DNA from 2 places in the Phormidesmis priestleyi ULC007 genome. Region 1 is predicted to be linked to the other one. Evidence: predicted binding sites of a transcription regulator. Region 1 holds the regulator's gene; the other holds the start of a gene.
The links. The regulator HrcA, encoded in region 1, represses chaperone genes, less so after heat shock. The targets are predictions, from matches to a motif close to ANTTAGCACTCNNNANTNNNGAGTGCTAANT.
Positions count from the first base shown of each region.

Region 2: a site for HrcA is predicted at 3,223-3,253, ahead of groL (chaperonin GroEL). Genes of this name have one in related genera too.

Region 1 is NZ_PVWG01000010.1:32,352-41,118, forward strand. It holds gene C7B65_RS10990 (hypothetical protein) at 47-481, opposite strand; gene C7B65_RS10995 (pentapeptide repeat-containing protein) at 793-1,224, shown strand; gene C7B65_RS11000 (DUF3352 domain-containing protein) at 1,309-3,054, opposite strand; gene C7B65_RS11010 (hypothetical protein) at 3,253-3,552, shown strand; gene C7B65_RS11015 (GspE/PulE family protein) at 3,778-5,472, shown strand; gene C7B65_RS11020 (hypothetical protein) at 5,517-5,918, shown strand; gene C7B65_RS11025 (rhodanese-like domain-containing protein) at 6,100-6,459, shown strand; gene hrcA (heat-inducible transcriptional repressor HrcA) at 6,632-7,717, shown strand; gene C7B65_RS11035 (N-acetyltransferase DgcN family protein) at 7,714-8,763, opposite strand.
Region 2 is NZ_PVWG01000005.1:44,373-53,139, reverse strand. It holds gene C7B65_RS06635 (HNH endonuclease) at 1-223, shown strand, start outside; gene rnc (ribonuclease III) at 390-1,070, shown strand; gene C7B65_RS06625 (hypothetical protein) at 1,134-1,385, shown strand; gene groL (chaperonin GroEL) at 1,509-3,194, opposite strand; gene C7B65_RS06615 (DMT family transporter) at 3,422-4,324, shown strand; gene C7B65_RS06610 (DMT family transporter) at 4,339-5,637, opposite strand; gene C7B65_RS06605 (inorganic phosphate transporter) at 5,729-7,003, opposite strand; gene C7B65_RS06600 (hypothetical protein) at 7,682-7,885, shown strand; gene C7B65_RS06595 (DUF4351 domain-containing protein) at 8,058-8,288, shown strand; gene C7B65_RS06590 (SDR family NAD(P)-dependent oxidoreductase) at 8,417-8,767, opposite strand, start outside.

The DNA of each region.
Region 1 (8,767 bases):
TTGAGGTTTGCATGAGAGACACTCACTCAAACCTCAAATTTCAGACCTATTTGCGAATGTCTTTGGCCATGTTGCGGAACATATCCATGCTGGTGTCACTTTTGCGACGCTGTTGAGCTTCGTTGACTTGCGGTGCAGATTGTTGATTCGGTTGCGCCTCAGAACTAGGCGTGGAGCCATTAGACGACGTATTGCTCCCTGCCGAAATCTTGCCGTTCATCGCAGAGATTTCTTTAACTTGTTCCATGTGCTGGGGGCTGTCTACGGTTCTGGCGTAGGTGCGTTTTACCTTCTTAACCGTCCGCATATACTCTACGTCGCCCATGCCGCTAGCAGAATCGGTATCTAGAAAGAAGGCATCTTTCGCCGTTGGCGCTGCGGCAGGTTGCTCTTTTCTCGCAGGTGCGGGGGCTTCTGCTTTGGTCTCGTTTCTATCCGCTTTGTCTTTAGAACTAAACAATCTGCCAATAAATCCAGTCATTGTCGCTTCTAACTCAAATGGAATACATATGTTTATCTTATGTTAAGTTTTGTCAAAAAGCTAGATCGTCCACAGTTTCGTGATCTGGGACGATTTTTTGAAAAAAGATTGCACGATCGACCCTCCAATAAACCCATCCAAACGCAAAAAATCTACCTACTGGGTTAGGTAAACTCTTCTGCTGGCATCACGACTTCCTCACAGTTTTTCGGTTGAATAGATCTATATCCAACAATATTTATTTGATTCGTTCTATCAACACTCTATAAAAACTGTCCTGAGTCTTTCGGTTAATTTTTGAGGAGGAAGGTATGAAAAAGAGCATGATTGGTACGATCGGGCTTTTAGCAACGTTCTGTGTTGCTTTCCCAGCAAGCGCTGCAAACCCTGACCAGGTAAAACGACTTTTAGAAACAGGAGAATGTTCCGGCTGCGACTTGACCCAGGCGAACCTGAGCGGCACTCACCTACTAGGGGCAGATCTAAGAAGTGCCAACCTTGAAGGCGCAAATCTGACCAATGCAAACTTGGAGGGAGCCGATTTTACAGGCGCAAACCTTAGAGAAACAAATTTCACGGGTGCATTTATGACGAATGCAAGTCTCACGTTAGCCGACCTAAGTCAAGCAAATCTAGCAAGCGTAACGATGTACAACGCTGACACGGCTGGCGCAGTGCTAACGGGAATCAACACCCAAAACGCTCAAGTGTTTGGCAGTGGAATTAATGTCGGAGGCGATTGAGAAATGTCCTCTATCGGAATGATTTTGTAGAGGCAATCCCCCCGTGGTTGCCCTCCGTCAGGGGTAGGCACGGGGGCACTACCCCTACAGCTTGATAAACGCGCCGCCTTGTTGCACACCGGGTTGACTGCCGTAGCTGCTAAACGTGAACGATCGCAAATGATCGAAAAAGGGCTGACCCGCCAACTTCAGAACTTTTAGAATCGGGAATCGGCTCTCTAAAAGGGGTTGGGCAGATTTCCAGTCGAGATAGAGATAGCCATTGTTGGGGGTTGCGAGGGGCGCGATCGCTTGCTTAAAGGTCTTGCTCTTTAAGATCGGATTTTGGGTCGCCTTCAGCACTTCACTCATCGCTTCGACTGAAGTTGTGAAAATCTCATAGTTGCCCACAGACGTATGAACTCCAGCCACTTCGGCTTGCACATTCAGGACTTTTTGGTTGCGCTTTTTAACGTCATTAGTCGTTGACAGGCGAGTCCAGACGTTGACGGTCTGATCAGAGACTTGCAGAGATCCGACGCTGATCCCTTGTTCTTTAGCAAGTTCGTCGAGACGCTCGATCGCCTGCTGTGCTTCTTCAGCAGATTTGTCTGCCACAAAAACCCAGTCACCTAAACCTGGTAGGGCCGTTTCATTCTTTGCCAGATTTTCGTCTTGTTGCGGCACTAATCCCAGCGCATACTCTCCTTTGACCCAGCTAAAAATATCTTGCGGCAGATCTAACTTCCAGCGATCGTTGAGTGCGGTGATCGGTCGATTGATTAAATCGGCAACGTTGCGATATCCAGATACGCCTTGAGAAAGACTGCTCCAAAGTTGGTCGAGGTTGACTCCAGATGCCGAAATCGGACTGGTTGCCGGAATGTATTTCAATGCTTCAACGGGTTTAGAGGTTGACGGAGTTGAAGCGATTTCGCCTGTGGGTGTCAAGAGTGCTGTTTCTGCGGTCAAGCCTTGACGATCGAGTCCGAGCGCGATCGCTAAACTCTCATAGGTTGCTGAATTATCTTCAGGCTTGGTGGCAAGTTCAGCTAAAGCAGACTCTTTTCCAGTCAACGCGGCTAGCTGAGGAAAATTCACAAACACTAAGCCGATGCGCCCTTGATTGAGGTGGGCGATCGCCGTCTGATAAGTCTCCGAACTGGCTAATCCTAATTCTGTCGCCTGAACTGTGTTAATCGCATCTCGCAAAACTTTGGGACTATTGGCGAACAAGACAAACTGATTGCCGACCACTGCGCTGGCAAACGAGATCGGGCTGGCAGCGTTTTGCGTCGATTGGCTAGAAGATTTTGAACGATCTTGAGGATCTTTTAAGTCACTTCCGTAGATCAGCTTGGTGCCTTTGTAGGATTCAAATATCAGATCTGCCCCAGCGATCGCCCGTTTTTGCCAAAACACTTGCAGAAATTCTCGCGATCGCTGCGAGTTTTGGGTGCTCATTGCCATTAAATAACCGGGTTGTTGACCGTTTTCGAGGTCGCGGTCAATATCCAGGGTCGTCACCGCTACCGTAATTTCGTCACCCAGCCAGGGTTGCAAATCGTGACGATAATCAAACCCCAGCGCACCGACAATGCCTTGTTTGAACTGATCAAGCTCTGCCCGTGCCTGTCGGCGATCGCTAGGCTTGACGATAATTTGGCGTAAAGACGTTAACCGATCGGGGTTAACCATCAACGATGCCATTACAGGAGCCTGCTTAGAGACAAACATGGCTGCTGACGGTTGTTCTCGGCTGCCGTTAAACAACCCCAGTGGACTTTGAGCAAACAGCCAAAAAAACGCGATCGTGCCCGTTAACAAAAGTCCGGCGACGATGGTTGCCAAGAGATAGAAAAATGAGCGAAGCTTCATGGATCAGCCCAGACGAAGGATTGATAGCGACGGGTCTAACCCGATGCCTTGTGGTAATTAAGGATATCGACAAACCTGTCTTTACCCAAAATCATTATTTCAGCACAATGCCACTGCTAGCTATTAAGATGTCCGCAGGCAAAGACAAAATTAGAAAGAATAAAAATTCCTATGTCTGAGCCTAAACCATCTTCTGAATCTCCAGAGCAGAATTTAATCGAGTCTCTTCCTGCCATGACGCTTGAACAATGGCTCGAAAAACTTCGTCGCTCCGATCGCGCGTTTTACAACATCATGGCTATCGAAGTCTGGTCGATCGCCAAGACAATGGATGGCTTGATTCCGGGATTTTGGGGACGCTTTATGACCAATCGCCGCCTTGCGATGAAGCAGTTTGTCGAGCATCGGCGGTTAGAGCAGCCAACGTCTGAAACGCCTGCGCCTCCCTCCGAATCTTCACCCAACCCCTAAGTATTTAAAAAGAACGCAGGTGTAACTGAGACAGCTTGTAGTCAAGGTCTCGCTACAGTAGGATCGCTGGAGTGTTGGGAATCGCATCCACTCGCCGATCGCCTTCGGCTTAATTAACGTCAGTTCGATGAAGCTTTTCGCTTCATCGAACTGACGTTAATTAAGCCGACTTGCATCACTCTAGCCCTGACAGAGTAATAGTCTGCACTCACTTCTAGGTCAATCATGAAAGCTCCTAACTCCAGTCTCTCTGTTTGGCAACAATTAAAAAATCGTGAGCTGACGTGCGAACAAGCGCTTCACCTACTCGTCGATCTCGATGGCAACGTCACGTTGGAATTGCTCGATCGCGAAGTCAGCAACCGCTTTTTAAGAGAATTTCCCGATCGTAACTCGCTGCCGCCTCTGATTCCGCTGCTGCTGTGGCGAAACTGTTTTTATCTGGGTAGCCCCGTGGCGCTCTCGGAGGCGATGATTCAAAGCTTGAGCGATCGTACTTTCACCGATGTCAAAATCATTCCAGTTTCTGACAAAAGCTATCGTGCGTGGTATCACGTCTCAAATCTAGACCACACCCAAATCAGTGCCTCTCCACTGATCAATCCGCTCACAGGCGAACTAGAGCAAGAAAACATCGGGGAAGTCACCGAACTCTATCTGACAAAAGCCGCAGACCAGATTGGGCGCATTAGAACGATTATCTCTGGGGCGCTGCGAAACCGCGCCAGCGATATTCACTTAGAGCCAACTCCCGATGGGCTGCGAGTCCGCTATCGCATTGACGGCATTTTGCGAGATATTACCACTCTGCCGATCGAGATCAGTCGTCGTGCGATCGTCGCCCTTAAAGTCATGTCTAACATGGATATTGCTGAAAGTCGTCGCCCTCAAGATGCCCGCATTGGCGAGAGCTATGCCTCTGGTCAAGAAACCGATTTAGGATTGGATCTGCGCGTTAGCACCCTGCCTTGTGTCGGCGGTGAGAAAGCGGTGATTCGGCTTTTGCCGCGTCAAAACCCGTTTACTGATATGCACGAGCTAGGGTTTTCAGATGCCAGTCTGGAGATCTATCAAGGCTGGCTGGGTCAACCTCAAGGCATGGTCATTTTCACGGGTCCGACGGGTTCTGGCAAAACCAGCACGCTCTACACCAGTCTGCAAGCGATCGCCACCGAATATGTGAATGTGATCACCGTCGAAGATCCGGTTGAATATGTCTTGCCTCGCATCACCCAAACCCAGGTGCATGAAGCGGCGGGAATGACATTTGCGGCGGGATTACGGGCCATTTTGCGTCAAGATCCCGACATTATTATGCTCGGAGAAATCAGAGACAGCGAAACCGCAGAAACCGCAGTTCGTGCCGCGTTGACTGGGCACCTCGTGCTGACAACGCTACACACTAACGATGCGGTCAGCGCGATTCCTCGCCTCAAAGATATCGGGCCTGATCCGGGTTTAATCAGCGATGCGTTATTGGGAGTCGTCGCTCAACGACTAGTGAGAAGAAACTGTCCGCACTGTTCTGAGCCTTATCAACCGACTGACAAAGATCTCAAAGCTTTAGGCATCGATCGCGATCATGCCCACCTTGATCACTGGCGCAAAGGGAAAGGATGCAATCGCTGCTATGGCTCTGGCTATTTGGGGCGCGAAGCCATCATTGAGTTATTAAACGTCGACGATGCGGTGCGTCAAATCATTTATGAAGGCACGATGACGCAGCTCAACCGCTACTTGATGGACGGCAATTTTGAGTCGTTTCGATCGGCGGCGATCGCCAAAGTAACTCAAGGCATCACCACGATTCAAGAGATCTTGCGCGTTTTGCCTCACAGTGCGCTCTATCGACGAATGCCCGTCGGCGAAGTCAAACCCACTTATCCGATGAAGACTCTGATCAATACTACAGGCGGCTGATGCCAGTACAATGATTTCACTCAATCAGTCTTTAAGCAGCGACGATGACTTCAAATAGCGAACAATCTGATTTCCCCATTCAACGACAGTTAAGCCATCTGACTGATCAAATCGGTCGTCTTACCGAAGGCTTAACCGAACTCAGGTTTTTGATGCAGGAGCAAACAGAAAATGCTCGACAGCAAACCCAGTCAATTCGTGAAATTAACGAAGGATTTAAACAAAGCAGAGAAGAAATGAAAGAGGGATTTCGAGAAATGAGAGAAGAATTTAAAAATAGTAGAGAGGAGATGAGAGAAATTAGGGAGGAATTTCGAGACATCAAGGGGGAATTTCGGGAAATCAAAGAGACCACCAAGCAACAAGCAGCAGTCGCCCAGCAACAGGCAGAAAGCATTACTCAATTGATTGCGCTTTATGGGCAAAATCGTCAAGCCGCTCAGTGACTTGTAGATTGGGAGGAGGGATTGTAAATTCAGTCGTGCTTGTTGACCCGAAAGCCCACCCGGAAATTAATTTCTTGGCGGACTTGACCGCAGCGAGTCGCGACAACTGACACAGGATTTTGAACAGACTCCAGGAGGAATCGCTTAAGCTGTTCTCAATAAGCCGTACGATCGCCGCCCCATGACTGACTCATTTTCTCGCCAACCCTTGCCCGAAGTCACCGTTAGAGAACTTGCTCAGATGTTGACAGACGCTTCAAACACTCTGCAACTCATAGACGTGCGGGAATCGTGGGAGATCGAGACCGCTAGCTTATCCAATTTTGTGAATTTGCCGTTGAGCGAGTTTGCCCAGTGGTCTGAAGCGATCGAGACCCGGCTTGACCGTGATCAAGAAACGCTAGTCTTGTGTCATCACGGAGTGCGCTCTGCCCAGATGTGTCAGTGGTTGATCAATCAGGGCTTTACGCAAGTCAGAAATATTGCAGGCGGCATTGATGCTTACTCGATCGTCGTTGATTCCAGTGTTCCACGCTACTAGAGCAGCGATTTGAATCGTTGATTTTTGATGTGTGTGTTACGACAGTGATCCTAGATAAAAGACAAAATTAAGAATCTGCTATCTTGAATTCAATCCCAATGTGCATCTGTGTCTGAATCCTTTATTGTTCTTGAATTTTGAAAGACTGCGATCGTAATCTCGTTTAATAAAAATGTCCCTACCCATCAATCTCACAAACCGTCAGCAGCAGGTTCTTTGGGCAACGGTGCGCCACTATATCGCGACTGCTGAACCCGTTGGCTCAGAAGCGCTAGTTAAAGAATATAATCTTAGCGTCAGTTCTGCCACGATTCGCAATGCGATGGGGGTGTTAGAAAAATCAGGTCTGCTTTATCAGCCTCACATTTCAGCCGGGCGAGTTCCTTCTGATTCTGGCTATCGAATTTATGTAGACAAGCTGATCAAACCCTCGACTGAGGCGACCAGTCAAATTGAGCAACTGCTGGCAGGTCGCCTTAATTGGGATGAGTGGAGCTTTGAGGCGCTATTGAGAGGGGCAGCCCAGATTCTGGCGACTCTCAGCGGTTATATCACTTTGATCACCATGCCCCTGACGCGCACAACCGAGCTACGCCACTTGCAGCTTGTGCAGATCGACCCTGAGCGAATCATGCTGATTGTGGTTACAGACACCTATGAAACGCGATCGGTGCTGATGGAGTTGCCCAAGCTTGAAGACGATGCCGAAATTGATGCCGAAAAGGTCGATCGTGAACTCCAAATTCTCTCAAACTTTCTCAACGAGCAACTAAAAGGACGATCGCCCGCCGACATCGCTACCCTTGATTGGAGCGAGTTGGGACGCGAGTTTGAACGCTATAGTCATTCGCTCACGTCGCTGCTTGCCGATTTGACTCGTCGCTTTTCACAATCGTCTGCGGTGCCGACGCAAATTTTAATTAGCGGAGTCTCAGAAGTGTTGAGACAGCCCGAATTTTCGGAGCTGCATCACATCAAAACCATCATGCATCTACTCGAAGAAGAACAGCACCAGCTAATGCCGCTGATCTTTGACCAACCCGACTTAGATGGGTCGGGGCGACGAGTTACCGTTCGCATTGGCTCTGAGAATCCTTTAGAACCGATGCGAACCTGTACGCTGATTTCTTCAACCTATAATCGTGGGTCTGCGGCGGTGGGAAGTGTGGGCGTTTTGGGCCCGACGCGGATGGTTTATGAAGATACGATCGCGCTCGTTGAAGCCACAGCAGATTATCTATCAGATGCGCTGGGTTAGTTGATCGGCTTCAAGATTGCTTCTAGCAGCAGATCTGCCCCAAACCGAACGGGATCGGTGCAGGGAAGTCCGGTTTCTTGTTGGGCGTGGGCGATCGCATCTCTAGCGGCTTCATCATCTAAATGGGCGGTGTTGAGCGCAATGCCCACTACAGGGGCAGGTGCAAATGAGCCTCCAGCAGCGGCAACGGTTTCATAGACGTAAACCGCGTTTTGAAGTGACGGAATTGGCACATCGGGAAAGGTGCGAATGTGATTCTGTCCGGCTCGATGCACCAGAATCAAATGAGTGGGCTGACTGCCTCGAATTAATGGCAATGTCGCTGTAGAAGCAGGATTCATCAAAGAACCCTGTCCTTCAATCAACAACATCTCATAGTCATGTCCATAGCGCATGACGAGTTGCTCGACGGCACCTGCGGCAAAATCAACTCGAATTGCATCTAAAGGGATGCCATCACCCGCGATCATGATGCCTGCCTGACCCGTGCCGAGAAACTTCGAGTTTATGCCTCGTTTGTGAGCCGCTCGATCGAGTTCTAACGTCGTCGCCATTTTGCCCACGCCCATATCAGTGCCCACGGTTAAAACTCGCAAACAGGGCAACGATCGCGCTTCACCGCTCCCAACTTTTAACCCCAATGGCTCTTGCCGAATATCCCAAATCCACTGCCCTGCTTTGAGCAGATCTTTGAGTTCGGGAATCGCAGACATTTGCGTGTGCAGTCCATTCATGATCGACAGTCCTGCGGCGGCAGCTTGCTTGAGTTCGGTCAGCCAAGCCTCAGGTAAGGCTCCGCCAGAGGGAGCAATGCCGATCGCTAACACCGTTGGCTGATAGGCAAGTGCTTCGGAGACAGACGAGACGATCGGAGCGTGACAAGAAATTCCGGTGAGGGCGGTTAGGGATTCTCCGGCACATTGACGATCGATGACAGCGGCGATCGTGTCAGGTCGATAACGCAGCAGGGCGAGTCCGGTTTTGCCTTGTGTGCCGCGAATTCCTTCTTGAAGAAGAACAGCAATTCGAGAATTTGACGTGAGCATGGTT
Region 2 (8,767 bases), on a different contig from region 1:
CTCTAAGCAAAGAAAGTCTAAAAGAACTCAATTGACCCACAAGTTTGGTTCTCATTGTTTTTGGAGTGGGCGTTGCTTGCTCACAGAAGAACTGACCCTCGATCACCTGATACCGAAGAGTCGAGGTGGCTCCAATTCACTAGAGAACTTACGACTCGCCTGTTTTTCATGCAACAACTCTCGTGGAGATAGCCTTTTTCCACCTCGACAGTCATGTAAGTAGCTGGGTCGCCCTTCTTCTCCAACCTCTTTTCTGCCCTAGAAGAGGGGATCTGGATCGCTCCCCTTCTCACGGCATGGAAGAAAAGGTTGGGGGATGAAGGTGTTACAGACAATTGCGCTTTCTTGTTTCCACCCAAATCAGTTTTTAGTTAATACAACCAGAAAAAATGCACAAACTTTTGATGTTTAATGACGAGAAACTTCTGCGTCGATCGCTCACCCATCGTTCCTACGTCAATGAAAATCCTGGAGAAAATGGAGACAACGAGCGACTGGAGTTTTTAGGTGATGCAATCCTCAATTTCGTGAGTGGCGAGTATCTTTATCGGGTTCATCCTGAACTGGGAGAAGATGAAATGACCCGACGACGAGCCGCACTCGTAGACGAAAGACAATTGGCTAAATTTGCCACTGAGGTTGGTCTAGATTTCAGAATGCGATTAGGGCAAGGTGCAATCCGCGATGGTGGCTATCAAAATCCGAATCTTCTTAGCAGCACTTTCGAGGCAGTCGTTGGAGCTTATTATTTAGACCACGATCGAGATATTGAAGCATTGCGTCCTTTAGTCGAACAACTGTTTAACTCTGTACCTCCAGAAGTGATGATAGTTCGCTCAAATGTAGACTCAAAAAACAAGTTTCAGGAATTCGCGCAGGCGAATGATGCAACAATTCCGAAGTATGTCACAGAACAAATAGGTGGAGCAGACCATGCTCCTGAGTTTGCTTCTAGAGTTTATGTGGGCAACAAACTTTACGGTGAAGGGAAAGGTCGTAACAAGAGAGATGCAGAAAAACAGGCGGCTGAAGATGCTATGTCCAAGTTGAAGAAACGAAGCTTGCTTTGATACAGCAAATTAACGAAGGCGTAACTGAAATTTTACCCATCAGCGTTGATACCCATTTGATTTGTGAAGGCGGCAGATCCGCATGAGAGCGGCAGTGCCATGCCCGGACAAAAAGCATGGCATGCCGTGCCCCGTCGGATTGAACGATCGATCGCAATTGCCTCCGAAATTGGTATGAACAAATGGAAGCAGGTGTGTTCGCCTTTGGGCACTAAAAAAACGTCAGTTCGACGAGTTTTTTCGCTGCGTTGTCAGCGGCTTCTGCCCCCTAAATCCCCCATTCTGGGGGACTTTGAACCGGAAATTTTGGCTTGAAGTCCCCCAAACTTGGGGGATTTAGGGGGCACGACAAACTGTAACGAAGCCGTCGAATTCACGTTAAAAAAGGAGCCGAGCGCGCTACACGATCGACCCCTTTCAAATTAATTTAAGTGGGGACTACATCATACCCATACCGCCCATGCCGCCCATGCCGCCCATACCACCCATGCCGCCCATGCCGCCCATACCACCCATATCAGGGGCACCACCACCGGCCGCAGACTTCGGCTCAGGTTTCTCGACGACGAGCGCTTCTGTAGTCAGCACCATACCTGCGATCGAAGCCGCATCTTGCAGCGCCGATCGGACGACTTTTGCCGGATCGACAATTCCAGCAGCTACTAAGTCTTCATAGGTGTCGGTTAGCGCGTTGTAACCCATGTTGAAGTCTAAACCACGCACTTTCTCGACGACGACAGAGCCTTCAACCCCTGAGTTGTCGGCGATTTGTTTCAGAGGCGCTTCTAACGCTTTCATCACAATGTTTGCGCCGATCGCCTCTTCATCGATCAAGGTTTCTTTCAACGCTTCGAGCTTGACAGCTAAGTGAAGCAGCGTAGCGCCGCCTCCCGGAACAATGCCTTCTTCGACTGCCGCTTTGGTGGCGTTGAGTGCGTCTTCGATGCGAAGCTTGCGGTTTTTGAGTTCGGTTTCGGTAGCGGCACCGACTTTAATCACCGCGACACCACCCGCGAGTTTCGCAATTCGCTCCTGAATTTTTTCGTGGTCGTAGTCGGAGTCAGAGCGCTCCATTTCACTCCGCAGTTGAGCGACTCGCTTCTGAATGTCAGCCGCATTATCGCCACCTGCCACGATCGTGGTGGTATCTTTCGTGATCGTGACTTTGCGAGCAGAACCCAGCATTTCTAACGTCACCGTATCCAGGCTCAAGCCCATTTCTTCAGAAATCACCTGACCATTGGTGAGAACGGCAATGTCTTGCAGCATCGATCGGCGACGTTCGCCAAAGCCAGGAGCTTTAATCGCTGCCACGTTTAGTACGCCGCGCAAACGGTTAACTACCAGCGTAGCCAGGGCTTCTCCTTCAATGTCTTCGGCGATGATTAGCAGAGGTTGACCCGCGCGGGCAATCTTCTCCAAGACCGGAATCAAGTCTTGAATTGAGCCAATCTTTTTGTCTGCGAGTAAAATCGCGACATTCTCGAATTCGGCGATCAGACGCTCAGTGTCGGTGATGAAATAAGGGGAAAGATAGCCGCGATCGATCTGCATCCCTTCAACCAAATCCATCTCGGTGGCGAGAGACTTTGATTCTTCGACCGAGATCACGCCGTCTTTGCCGACTTTATCCATCGCTTCAGAAATCATCGCCCCGACTTCTTCGTCACCGCCAGAAGAAACGGTTGCCACTTGGGCGATCGCGTTGCCTTCAACAGGCTTGGCCACGGCTGCGATTTCTTCGACAATCTTGGCGACAGCTTTTTCAATGCCGCGTCTCAAGCTGACTGGGTTAGCCCCTGCCGCTACGTTTTTCATGCCTTCACGAATTAGCGCTTGGGCAAGCACCGTTGCGGTCGTAGTGCCGTCTCCAGCCAAATCTTTGGTTTTAGAGGCGACTTCACGAATCAGCGCCGCACCTGTGTTTTCGAGCGGGTCTTCGAGTTCGATTTCTTTGGCGATCGTCACCCCGTCATTGACGATTTGAGGTGCGCCAAACTTCTTTTCTAGCAGTACGTTGCGCCCCTTGGGACCCAGCGTGACTCTCACAGCATCGGCAAGAGCGTTTACTCCACGCTCAAGCGACTGACGAGCTTCATCTTTAAAGACAACAATCTTTGCCATATTCAGTTTCCCAGTTCTCTACCTAGAAATTTAGCACTCGTTAAGGCAGAGTGCTAATTAAGATTAGATCGGAAAACCGTACGACATGGGTAAATAATCTTCAAACAGGCCCGATCGACTGACATACCGATTTGATTGACGTGACAGATTCGCATGAGGACACGGCAGTGCCATGTCCCTACCACCGTTTGATCGGTTGCAATTATTTTTGAAATTGACATAACATCATGAAATTTTTCACTCAGCCGACGGGTTGGCAAACTGTGCTGGTCTTAACGATCGGAATTTTGGCAGTTTCGACCGCAGCAGTTTTAGTTCGGTTGGCGACTCGTGAAGCCCAGCTTTCGGCCGTCGGATTTAGTTTAGTGTTAGCTGCGTCTCGGTTAATCATTGCTTCTGGGGTGCTGCTTCCTACCTGGCAAACTATTCGTCGCAACCCTCCCACTCGATCGGCATGGCGCTATGCAACAGCCGCCGGAGTTGCGCTTGCCGCTCACTTTGCCACCTGGATTACGTCGCTGTCTTATACGTCGATCGCGGCTTCTACCACGATCGTCACGACGACTTCGATTTGGGTAGCGTTGCTTTCGTGGCGGTGGTTTGGCGAGAAACCCAACCGGGTCACGCTAGCAGGCATCGCGATCGCGCTGATTGGCGGCATCACGATCGGATGGCAGACTTCTGAGGCGACAGGCACGAATCCGCTTTTAGGCAATGGGCTGGCATTGGTCGGAGCCTGGACAGCCAGTTTATATCTTTTGCTAGGACGAGAGGCACAGCGACGGGATTTAGATGTGAGGAGCTATGTCACGATCGCTTACAGTGTGGCAGCGATCGTACTGTTGCCTTTACCCTTGCTTGCGGGAGCTTCCTACACGGGCTATTCACCGCTCACTTATGGATTGATTTTGCTGATGGCGATCGTGCCTCAGCTCATCGGACACACTAGCCTCAATTGGGCGGTTTGCTGGGTGTCTCCAACGTTGGTATCGGTGCTAACTTTGTTTGAGCCTGTTGCGTCGAGCGGGTTGGCATTGGTGCTGTTTGGAGAAGTGCCAGGAATCCAAGTGCTTATCGGAGCAATGATTTTGTTGATAGGGGTGGCAATCTCGATCGCCGCTAACCGATAAATTCTCTTTGACTTCTATCGACTCGCGGTTTCTGGCTTGATAGGGTTTGTGGCTTTCACGAGTCGCATCCGCTCAAAGCTGAGAGCAGTCACCCCGATCGTCACCAGCAAAATGCCAAACACTTGCACCTGCTGCAATTGACTATGAATGATAATAGCCGCCAAAACTGCTGTGATCACCGGGCCGCTAGAGGCAATAATCGACGATCGGGCCGCGCCCAGATACCGCACCCCAAAGTTATTACTCAGATAGCCGACTAGCGTTAATGCGCCCAAAACCAACCCACCGACAAAAAATCCTAGCCGCTTTTCGGGTAAGATGACGACTCCCAACTGGAGCGGCAGCGTCAGGCTGAGGCTCGACAAAAACAGAATCGTGACAAACTGCACCAGACTCACCGGAACGGGATGCAGTTTACGAAAGCCAAGCTGCATAAAGATCAGATAAAACGCAAACGCAATTCCTGCCAAAATAGCCGCAAAGACTCCACCAGAAGTCACCATGCTAGTCCTTGCTAAGTTGGGCAGTGCCGCCATAATCACGCCTACCAAAATCGCCACCATCACCGCTAAACGTAACCGAGTCGGACGATCACCAAAGAGCCACCACGCTAACGGCACGGTTACTAACGGATACATAAATAGAATTGTGACGGCAGGGCCAGGGCCGATTTGCCCGATCGCAATATAGATCAACACCTGCGACAGAAACAAAAAGCCACCACTGCCAATCACGTTAAACAGCGCCCGACGATCGCGATCAAGCACCAATTTTTTGATGTCTCTCCAAACTTGTGGGTAGATAAATGCGGCGATCGTAGCCATCAAGGGCACCACAATCAGCATTCGCATCCATAAAATTAGCAGCGAGTTGCCAAGACTGGGCTGAATGAACCCGCCAAAAGGCATCAGTCCCAACAAGCTAATCGGGCTGCCAATAATGATTTTGACGACCACATTGTGAACCGACAGCGCCAAGGTAGAGATCAACACAAACCATAGCCCGATCTGAAGCTGAGACCGCAGACGAGGTTCTGCGTTGAGCGGCAAAGGAGCGGCAGGAAATTCTAGTGGAATGGGCTGCGCTTCGAGGGCTTGTGAATGGGTTTGTAGGGTCTGATATCGGGCTTGCAGGTTTGCAATATCTTGAATTAGCTGCATCTTCTCAATTTGCAGCCGAGTCACATCTTGAGACAATTCATTGGCCGTGTTGTGTTGCAGTTCCTTTAGATCCTGGGTGCCTGAACCCAAACCAAATTTTTCTGGTTTAGCATTCTCATTCCCTGAGGGGTTCGATCGACTATCCTCACCCATTGAATTTCTATCCTCTAGCCTGTAGTGCACAAATCATCGTTTAGTCTTCACAAAAGCTTTCATTTCCTTGTTTGCTATTGTTCCCCATAAATTACAAGATCTGCACGAAATAGGTTGTGATCAAAAACTGAGCGACGGCGAAAATTGTGGCACTTAGCCCAGCCGCGATCGGAATGGTAACTAACCAGGTTAAACCAATCGATCGCAAGGTTTTAAACTGAATTGATTTTAAGCTTTGAATGAGTCCGATACCGACGACCCCTCCCACGAGAGCATGAGACGTGGAGACGGGCAAACCCAATCGAGATGCCACTAAAATCGTTGCAGCGGTTGCCAACTCAGCGCAAAATCCGCCACTGGGCTGAAGTGCGATAATGCCTTCTCCGATCGTGGCGATTACCTTCTTTCCCATCACGGCTAATCCAGCAACGATCCCGATGCCGCCAAGAACCAAAATCCACAAGGGAACCTGAAAGTTTTGCAGCGGAACGGACTTAGTTTGAGTAATATAAACAATCGCTGCCAAAGGTGAAACAGCATTGCCGACATCATTTGAGCCATGGGCAAACGCCACAAAACAAGCGCTCAGGACTTGAAAACGAGCCAGTAAAGGTTCAGGGTTTTGAATTTTGGCTTGGGTGTTTTGATCTAACTCTCGCCAGATCATAAGAGTTAGCGCGATCGCGCCGCCGCTCCCGATCAGCAACGGCAAATCATGAGCCGGAATGTCTAGCTCGAAGCGATCGCGCAAAATCCTCTGAAGAGGTCGGCTCAACGTTGGCAAGACAATTACGCCAAAGATGCCCATCAGAGCGGCACTTAGCCAGGGAATCCATTCTCGAAGTTGGGTGATCGGGTCGGGCTGATCAAGAATCCAGTGTTTGATTTGGCTGTAGAAGAGAGCGGCGATCGTGCCACTAATTAGAGGAGTAATCATCCACGTCAGTGAAATTATGCCGATCGATGACCAATCAACGGCACTGGGGCTGAGGGCAACACACGCGAATCCGGCGATCGCGCCTACAGTTGCATGAGATGACGACACCGGAAAGCCGAAAAGTGTGGCGATGTTGAGCCAAACCCCAGCCGAAATCAAGACGGAAACCATCCCGACTAATAGAATCTGAGGCGTTTGAGCAAACAAAGCGGGATCGACAATTCCAGTTGCTAACTTTGCAGAGACTTCTTGCCCAAAGACAACCGCCCCGGTGAATTCCAGAATCCCCGCGATGATTAGGGCTTGTTTGAGGGTGACTGCTTTGGAGCCAACAGAGGTGCCCATTGAGTTGGCAACATCGTTTGCGCCAAGGTTCCACGCTAAATACAACGCCAAAACCGCAGTAATCGCGATGACAAAATCTTCCATAACTTTGGACGTGAATAGTGGGTTGTAGAGCTTGCTGTATTGGCGTTATGTCAGTTAGCGTCAGAGAATGCTGCATTAGTCCTCTGCACTATGGTTACGTAGGCAATTATTGTTTCAAGTTCATTTTTGTGGAAAAAGGTTGTGTCTTTCGATATCACAGTGAGATCAAAAATTTTGCCCCTCACAATCACCTTTACTTGTTTCCTCTCTACATGGCAAGTACGGCTATTTCTGATTGAATATTCTTCTATTTACGTAGGAACTGAGGTAGATTAGTATTAATTTACACACCGTAAACAAGAGAGTCAGAAAATGGGATTTAAGGTAAAGCCAAAACATTTTAAGCAAGTGTAGAAAGTTACTTATAAAGCGGCTCCGATCGCTCTTATGGTTGCTGAGGTTGTGTTTCCTGCCTCAAAAGCTGTGCAAGCTGCTATGAAAGTTGGAAAGATCTTTTCCTAGCTTTCGCGAAATCTAATTTTTAAGTTGGCAAAGGGTGAAAGAATACTTTCGCCCTTTTGTTATGTAAAGCAGGCAGTTTAAAGGTATGTCCTAAGCGCACACCGTCTACAATTCAATTAGTAAGACGCAAACAGGAGCAACCTTTGTGGAAGTCCGACAATCACGATACAGCAAAGAAGAATTTGCTCAACGCGGACGCAATCTTACGAATCAAGTGTGCGTTCACAAGTTGAAGCAGGTAATCATGGCAAAATTGTGGCGATCGATATCGAAATGGGAGCCTTTGAGGTTGCCAAGAACAGCTTGACCGCTTCAGACCTCTTACTCGCTCACCATCCTAATGCTCAAATTTGGTTTGTGCGAATCGGGCATCGCGCTGTTCATCGGATTGGTTTTTCTGGGTCGGTTGAATCACGATGATTTTAGGGAACGTAACCGCAAATCGTGAGGCAGTCATTCAGATCGCAATAGTTGGTGAGAATAAGCGTCTCAAGAGTGTGAGAGCAGTCATTAATACAGGATTTACGGGTGAAGCTTGAAGGGATAGCGGGTGGCGCGGTGATTATTTCCGCCTTGTTGTAGTTGCAGCGCTATCAAAAACTGGATTACAAACTATCAAGATATTCTGCAAGAAGGCAGACAAGAAGAAGCCCGATCGCTCGTTCTGCGTCTCCTCGATCGTCAAGTAGGAGCTTTGCCAAAAGACACCCAAGCACAAATTAATTTGCTTCCACTCAATCAGCTAGAAGCGTTAGGAGAAGCCTTGCTCGACTTCACGCAGCTAACGGATCTAGAAGTCTGGCTTGAGCATTTGCAGAATTAAGAGCAGATAGCCAGTTCCCAAACCCCCTCTTATATAAAAAGAGCCTCCGCGGTCTAGGAGGCTATCGTGAATGCAATTTGTTGCCGATGTTTCAAGAGCGAAACCTTGAAACTCTCGATTAGAAGGGTTTAATGAGAATCTGCTCTAGCCTCTCTGAGTCTTGCGTCGAGTGCCTGACGATTTTCGGAAAGGGGGGCTGCTAATCGTGAAACGTTTTCAACTAGCCAGGGCATCAGGCGGTTGCCCAACACTGCAAGATGACTTTGCCATCCTACTAAAATTTCTGGCGAGTTCTTTTCGAGTCCCACAATCAGGGTTTGAGCCACTTTTTCAGGCGTAGTCGGCATGACCCATCGAAACCACTGAAAGTTCTGAACCATTTCTGTATCAGTCAGAGAAGGCAGCAGCGCGATGACTCGAATGTTATGGGCTGCAAGTTCTCCCCGCAGCGCTTGAGTGAATCCCAAAATGGCAAACTT